2 regions of the Gilliamella sp. B2717 genome follow, and region 2 is predicted to be linked to the other one. Evidence: riboswitches for the same ligand, from Rfam matches in the RefSeq annotation. Region 2 holds a riboswitch; the other holds the start of a gene.
What was found. A riboswitch is a leader RNA that binds a small molecule or an ion and turns the genes downstream of it on or off. The one in region 2 is predicted to bind thiamine pyrophosphate.
Positions count from the first base shown of each region.

Region 1 (4,141 bases), on a different contig from region 2:
CAACAATGACGACCCGTTCTTTTGCGGCAATACCAAAATTAAAAAACATTTTAAAATTATCATAATGATAATTAATATGATTGAGTGTGATCATCATCCACCAAAACCAATAAACTAAAAGAGATAATTAATAATATTGCCGCTGTGACACTACCATCTTGATAATGATAATGTGATAGCTGCTCATAGAGGTAATAAGGCAATGTGATGACTGACTGCCCACCAAATAGTGCGATAATGCCAAAATCCCCTAAAGATAAGATAGCCGAAAAAACAAAACTTTTTAACATTAATTTGTTTAACGCTTTATATTCAATCAAATAAAAATGGTTAACCCCGTCAATGCAAAGGGATTGGCTTAATAGCCAATAACGCTTAGTGACATCGAACATGGGGGTAGCCAGACTTTTAATGACAAAAGGTAATGCCATTAAAGCATTACACAATATTAATAAAATGCAGATAAACCAAGTATTACCTGCATACTGATAAAATAATATAAACAGTCCTGACGCTAAAATCATGCTGGGAATCGCTAAAATTAACGAACTGGCTAACATTAATCGATTACTCCACGTTACCTTTTGATAAATGAGCAATCGACTATTTGTCCAAAGAATAAATAGTGCCATTAACAGGGTTACGATGGCTGACCCCAATGCAATGAAAAGTGAAAACAGTGTTGCATGTTGAAAGGTTGGCGTAAACAGTGACAAACGGAAAAAATAAACACCATCAATCACGATATTTATCAAAGGAAGTAAAATAAATAATCCCCCCATAATAATCACGATTGAACTTAGCAAGGCAGTCAAGCCAGAAACAGGAAAACGGTAGTTTTGCTTTATAAAGCGCATTGTGACTTGTTTATTATTATTAAACTTTTGCATTATTCCCATAAAACCTACACAACAAAGCAATTGCAATAAGGAAAGCAAAACCGCTTGAATAAAATCAAAATCACGAATGGATTGATAAATTGCTACTTCAATGGTGGTATATTTGGGGCCACCGCCTAAAGCCAATACAATCGCAAAACTTGAAAAACAGAGCATAAAAATCAGCGAAGCCATAGGCAATATTTGCCGACGAAGATGTGGCCATTCAACCAATCGAAAAAAAGTGTAACCAGAAAAATTCAATTGAGCGGCTAGCTGTTTCTGTTCAACAGGCACACTCATCAGCGTTCGGTAAAATAGACAACAAGCATAAGGAAAATTCAAAAATACGTGTGCTAATAAAATTCCTTGTAATCCATAAATTGACCATGAAAATGGCAAGCCGATATATCCAACAAAGATTGACAGTAATCCCTGCTGCCCATAAACGGATAAAAGCCCTGTCACAACAACCAGTGCAGGTAAAATAAACGTCACCGGCATTATTCGCAACAATAAACCTTTACCCCAAAACTCAACCATGGATAAAGCTTTTGCCATTAATATAGCAAAGAAAATAGAAAGACATGTTGATAGTGTGGCTTGATAAACAGTTATCCACAAAATATGTAATAAATAGCTGTCAATATAACTGTTTATCTCACCTGAAGTTATTGCGTAATAACCAATGGATAATAATGCACTACCCAGTACAACCATTATGCTACTGGCGGCAAGAATACCCGGTATTAACGTTCTAAAATTCAACATGTTAATGTCTATTATTACTTACTGATCGCTGATTGCCACTCACGAATCCAAGCTTTTTGTCCTTTTTCAACTTGCTCAGATCCAAATTCTAACGCCTTAGTGACAGGCTTTATTTTCTGATAAGCCTCAGGTAATGTCGTTTGAATGATCGGGTACATCACATTCTTTTCAGCAATCTGACGTTGTATTTCAGGTCTGAGTAAATACTGTAAAAACTGACGTGCTAACTCAGGTTGCTGACTGTATTTGATTATACCTGCTACTTCAACCTGACGGTAATGTCCTTCATCAAAAATGGCTGCCTCATAGCGAGGATCATTTTTCATAATATGAGCAATCGGCGATGTACTGTAGCTTAAAACAAAATCAGCTTCGCCTTTCAAAAACATACCATAAGATTCACTCCAGCCTTTGGTGACGGTTACCGTATTTTTAGCGATCTTTTTCCATACATTGGCAGCATCATCGCCATAGATATTTTTGATCCAAAACAGTAGACCTAGTCCTGGCGTACTGGTTCTTGGGTCTTGATAAATAATTCGCCAATTGGCTTTATTATCAACAAGTTGTTGCATACTATGGGGAGGATTTTTGATTTTATCTTTGTTATAAATAAAAGCAAAATAACCATAATCATAAGGAAGAAAATCATTATCCCACCAATCAGTGTTAAGATTATCAGGTTTAATGATTTGATGAGGAATAACAATATTAGCTAACTTAGCTTGTTGTATGATGTTATTGTCTAATCCCAAAATAACATCAGCATTAGTCTTTTTCCCTTCGAGCCGGATCCGATTTAAAATAGATACACCATCCCCTAACGAAATGATATCCAACTGACAATCACACTCCGCTTCAAAACCTTGCTTAATGGCCTCACCTGGGCCCCACTCAGACATAAAAGAATTGTAACTATAAACGGTTAAAGTTGGCTTAGCATTGGCGGTATCAATCAAGAAAAAAGCTGAAAAAACAAAAAACAAAAGAAGATTCTTACGAAACATTTTGCCTCCAAAATAGTAAATAAAAGACAAAAGGTTTGAGCAGACACAATAACTCAAATCCCTCCGCTGGCATGATCCAGTTCAGGTTCGACGGGTTATGTTAACCAACATTCTCAGCCATTTGGGCACCCCGTTGAGAACGATAAATAGTTTAGTGTTTACCTCATTAATTGTAAACAGTTGTAATTGCGATAGCATGAATAATAACAAGCAAGTTTAATCACTGTTAAGGTAAAAAGGTAACGAATTAATGCTCAAAAATTAGATAATTTTAAAGCGATTTTAATTGTCTCTTATTATGATTATTACCTAAGTTTAATCACTGTTTAACGGATTGAGTATTCAAGAAATCCAAATAAAAATAAGTTATTAATTAAAAAAATAGTAGATGTTACTCAATTGCTTTGTATATAATAAAAACGTCAGTTATTTGATTTTTATTAAAGGATTAATTATGTCTCAATCTTTCAAGAGCCCTCGCTGGATGCGTGATTTAAATCGCTATCTAAATTCAAAACCTCAATTCGTTTTATCCGGAAACATTCATGATCGACAACAATCGAAAATTGATACTGAAACCATCATTTCCGAAACATTAGTCTTGTCGATTTATCGAATATTAAAAAATGCAAAATTTAATCACGTCTTATTGTGGAATTCAGCTGTTGGATTCGAAGAAATTCAAACACCAGACTTACCCGCAATTAAAAGCGATACGTTGTTTAAACGCCTAAGATTAAATGCTGTTCCCAAAAAAGATTCCGCAAAAATAAATCATTTAAGTAACACGTTAGATCAACTAGTCAGCTATGATCAACAGCCTGTTGCGTTGATAATTGATTATGAATCACATTTGTCTAAAAATCGTCATAATATGAGTTTTAGTGAGCATCAACTTTTTGCGCGTTCTTTAGCACTTTCACAACTTGAATACCCAAAACCTAAAGGTTCAAACGATCGGTTATTTATAAATACCATTATTTGGCTAGTTGAAAAAGAAAGTAATTTACCCGATTGGTTACTCATTAATAACCCTAAGATTCGTCATATTCCTGTGACAGCATCCAGTTAAGCAATCCGTAAAAATATAAATGATGAATAACTAGAGTAGCTCGTTTTTTAAAAGATCATCGCACAAAGCCGGTTTACTTAAGAGGTCATAATGAATTTAAAATAGATTGATATTGATTTAATATAGATAAATTAAAAACCAATAAGAGTTTTCGGGCTTTTTTTGAATTGTATATTTAACAAAATAATAGATGCCATTTGCTAACCCAAATCGGGCTAAAATGCGTGTTTTCTATCGACTGTATTAAAATTAATCTTTATAAATAATCATTGTCATTCTACAATTCAATATAAATAAAAATGATAAAAATAACATCAACATTGAGTTGAATATAAGGAATACAAAATGGAGTTAGAGCGTCACTGTGGTCATTGCCAAACTGAACGATTCGATAATGAAATGCTAAGTAACCA
Region 1 covers NZ_JAFNNQ010000009.1:64,716-68,856, reverse strand. Annotated here, with positions in the region: gene thiQ (thiamine ABC transporter ATP-binding protein) at 1-49, opposite strand, end outside; gene thiP (thiamine/thiamine pyrophosphate ABC transporter permease) at 72-1,649, opposite strand; gene thiB (thiamine ABC transporter substrate binding subunit) at 1,664-2,656, opposite strand; TPP riboswitch at 2,697-2,799, opposite strand; gene J3U35_RS02370 (hypothetical protein) at 3,111-3,728, shown strand; gene J3U35_RS02365 (AAA domain-containing protein) at 4,074-4,141, shown strand, end outside.
Region 1: linked by a shared signal. The riboswitch ahead of thiB (thiamine ABC transporter substrate binding subunit) and the one ahead of thiM (hydroxyethylthiazole kinase) in region 2 are both predicted to bind thiamine pyrophosphate.

Region 2 (4,141 bases):
ATTTGGGTGCCTTAAAAAATTGGGTCGCTTTACAACAAGAATACGATTGCGTTTATTGTATTGTAAATCAACATGCTATCACAGTACGCCAAGATCCACAGAAGCTACGCAAAGCAACGCTCGATACCATGGCGCTTTATTTAGCATGTGGCATTGATCCTCAAAAAAGCACTATATTTGTACAATCTCATGTACCTGCTCATGCTGAATTAGGGTGGGCATTAAACTGTTACACTTATTTTGGTGAACTCAGTCGCATGACCCAATTCAAGGATAAATCATCACGACACGCTGAAAATATTAACGCAGGGCTTTTTGATTATCCTGTATTAATGGCAGCTGACATTTTATTATATCAAGCTAATTTAGTACCGGTGGGTGACGATCAAAAACAACATCTCGAACTATCACGTGATATTGCAATGCGCTTTAATGCCCTGTATGGTGACATTTTTACTGTTCCTGAACCTTTTATCCCTAAAGTTGGTGCAAGAGTGATGTCTTTACAAGACCCAACGAAAAAAATGTCTAAATCTGATGAAAATCGAAACAATGTGATTGGCTTACTTGAAAATCCTAAAGACATCGAGAAAAAAATCAAACGAGCGATGACCGATTCTGATGAACCGCCTGTTGTACGTTATGATTTAAAAAATAAAGCTGGTGTATCAAATTTATTAGATATATTAACTGGTGTAACAGGAAAACCAGTCACCGAACTTGAAAAAGAGTTTGAGGGTAAAATGTATGGACATCTTAAAACGGAAGTGGCGACACAAGTGATTGATATGATAAGTCACTTACAAGCACAATATCACCAATATCGTGATGATGAAGATTACCTCTATTCAATCATGAAAGAAGGCGCTGAAAAAGCTCGAGCTAAAGCGGATATCACATTGAAAAAGGTCTATGACGCTATCGGTTTTGTATAGTCTGAAATCAAAAAAACATGATTATTATTAACACTAAACAGTATTAATTAGCTTTGATATAGGCATTGATTATCCTAATGACAATCAATCCGATGAAAGCCATTTAATTAAAATAGGTTAGTTATGAAGATTATCATTCTTGGGGCAGGACAAACAGGCAGTGCGCTTGCAGAATATCTTGTTACTGAAAAACAGAACGATGTCACTGTTGTCGATGAAGATCATGATAAATTGCAATCTTTGCAAGAACGCTTTGATTTACAAGTTATTTGTGGAAAATCATCTTATCCACAAGTATTAGAGAGTGCTGGCGCGGAATCGGCTGATATGCTTGTTGCCGTTACCAACTCTGATGAAATCAACATGATGGCATGTCAAATAGGGCATGTCATGTTTAATATTCCGCAAAAAGTGGCGCGTATCCGCGCACCGGAATACAATGATGAAAGATATCCTTTTTTCAATAAAGAGTGTATCAATATCGACCATATCATTGCACCAGAAAACCTTATTACCAACCACATCAGTCATTTAGTTCAATATCCAGGCGCATTACAATTTGCCTCATTCAACGATACCCGTGTGTGTCTAGTTGCCGTTATGGCGTATTATGGTGGTGCGCTAGTTGGCAGTGAGCTATCAGAGCTTAAAGAACATCTTCCGCATGTTGAAGCCAGAGTCGTTGCTATCTACCGTAAAAATCGCTTTATTCGTCCACTGGGTTCTACCTTAATTGAAGCTGGCGATATGGTGTATTTTATTACTCCGCCAACCAATATCAAAGCCGTGACCAGTGAGCTACAACGTTTAGAAAAACCCTATAAACGAATTATCATTAGTGGCGGTGGCGGCATTGCACTTGCACTGGCTAAGCGCTTAGAAAATGATTATCAAGTCAAACTAATTGAACGCAATGCCGAACGGGCAGAACTCATTGCCGAACAGTTACTTAATACCACAGTATTACATGGCGAATCATCAGACCAAGAATTGCTATCCCAAGAACAGATTGAACTTACCGATCTTTTTATTGCGGTAACCGGCGATGATGAATCCAATATTATGTCATCGATGTTAGCGAAAAGAATGGGCGCTAAAAAAGTCATCGTCTTAATTCAAAAACAAGCTTACCTAGAACTCATTAATGATAGTGTGATTGATATTGCTATTTCACCCCAACACGCCACTATTTCTGAACTTTTAAGTCATGTCAGACAAACAGGCATCGTCAAAGTTGTATCACTACGACAAGGCGAATCTGAAATTGTGGAAATCGTTGCGCATGGTGATAAAGAAAATTCAAAACTGGTCGGAAAAAACATCAATGGATTAAAGCTACCGTCTGGGGCAACAATTGGTGCAGTTGTACGTGATGAAGATGTTATTATTATCAACACGGATTTAACGATTGAAGAGAATGATCACCTGATCATTTTCTTGCCGGATAGAAGAGCCATTACGGATATCGAAAAATTGTTACAATAACATTTAAATCGAAATTTTCTATTATACAAACTTGTTAAAAGCCAATAGGCAGTTCATAATATAAGCATAATTTTGACTCGGGGTGTTTTTTATTCATTAAAAAAACTGAGAGTTTACCCGTTGAACCTGATCTGGATAACACCAGCGTAGGGAAGTCTAGCCATTCAACTTTACAATAGGCAAATTCTTCCCTATAAATCAAATAAGGAATGAACATGTCAGTAACCACATCGCTTCAAATCACACAAGTTACACCTTTTATTAATCTTGTCAAAACGCAACGCCCATTAGTTCATTGTATAACAAATGATGTTGTACAAAATTTTACTGCTAATGTCCTACTTGCTATTGGAGCTTCACCAGCAATGATTATTGCTGAACAAGAAGTGGCTGAATTTGTTAAAATTGCTAATAGTTTACTGATTAACATCGGTACAATTAATCACAATACCGCCAAAAGTATGCTACTTGCAGCAAGCCAAGCTCAACAAAGCCAAACTCCATGGGTACTTGATCCTGTTGCCGTTGGTTCGGCACTTGCTTATCGTACCGAAATTGCGTATCAATTATTATCATTTAAACCCACCGTTATTCGTGGCAATGCTTCGGAAATCTTAGCGCTAAGCGGTCAATTTGCATCATCAAAAGGCCCGGACAGTCAAGACTCGACAAAATCCGCTTTACAATATGCAAAACAATTGGCACAAGACTACCAGACTATCATCGCCATGACTGGTGACATTGATTATATTACTGATGGTCATACGACTTACGCTATAGCAGGCGGTGATATTGCTTTAACCAAAATTACCGGAACAGGCTGTTCCTTATCTGCTATGGTTGCAGCGTTTATTGTAAATTCAACCGATCCACTTTTAGCCACAGCAGCCGCTTGCTTTATGATGAAAAAAGCTGGAGAAAAGGCAAATAAACAGCTTGGATTAGGCAGTTTTGCCGTATCGTTATTAGATCAATTATCACTATTTTATTCATCATACTAATAGGGACGTAGCATGCAGAAAAAGTTGGATCTTACTCTCTATTTAGTGCTCGATCCGACACTATGTGGAGGAATTAGTGGCATGGTAGACACCACCAAAATTGCCGTTGCCAACGGTGTAACCGCCGTACAATTACGATCAGAACAAGAATTGACAGGCAAAGATTGGTATAAAGCTGCTTTAGCCTTGAAAGAAGCACTCAGTCAGACATCGGTACCGCTATTGATTAATGATCATGTGGATATTGCTTTAGCTGTCGATGCAGATGGTGTGCATGTTGGTCAAAATGATTTGCCCGTTGATGTAGCTCGCCGATTGATCGGTAAAAATAAATGGTTAGGGCTATCTGTTTCGAATCAGCAACAACTTGAAACCGTGCCTTGGCAAAACGTCGATTATATTGGAATTGGTCCTGTCTATCCGACCTCGACCAAGAAAGATGCATCCTCGGCACTTGGTATTGAGCAGTTAACTCAATTAGTCAAAACCAAACATTGCCCTGCTGTTGCCATTGGCGGTATCGACATAACAAAAATAACAGAAGTGATGCAAACAGGAATTGAAGGCGTTGCAGTCGTATCGGCTATTTGTGGTCAATCCAATATTGAACAAGCAACCACCTTACTAATCAATAAAATAAATCAAGCTAGATAGGAAGCAACATCATGACAATTACAGCCCTAACTATTGCTGGTTCAGATCCCAGTGGGGGAGCTGGCA
Region 2 covers NZ_JAFNNQ010000011.1:59,345-63,485, reverse strand. Annotated here, with positions in the region: gene trpS (tryptophan--tRNA ligase) at 1-935, shown strand, start outside; gene trkA (Trk system potassium transporter TrkA) at 1,059-2,420, shown strand; TPP riboswitch at 2,489-2,590, shown strand; gene thiM (hydroxyethylthiazole kinase) at 2,636-3,421, shown strand; gene thiE (thiamine phosphate synthase) at 3,434-4,075, shown strand; gene thiD (bifunctional hydroxymethylpyrimidine kinase/phosphomethylpyrimidine kinase) at 4,084-4,141, shown strand, end outside.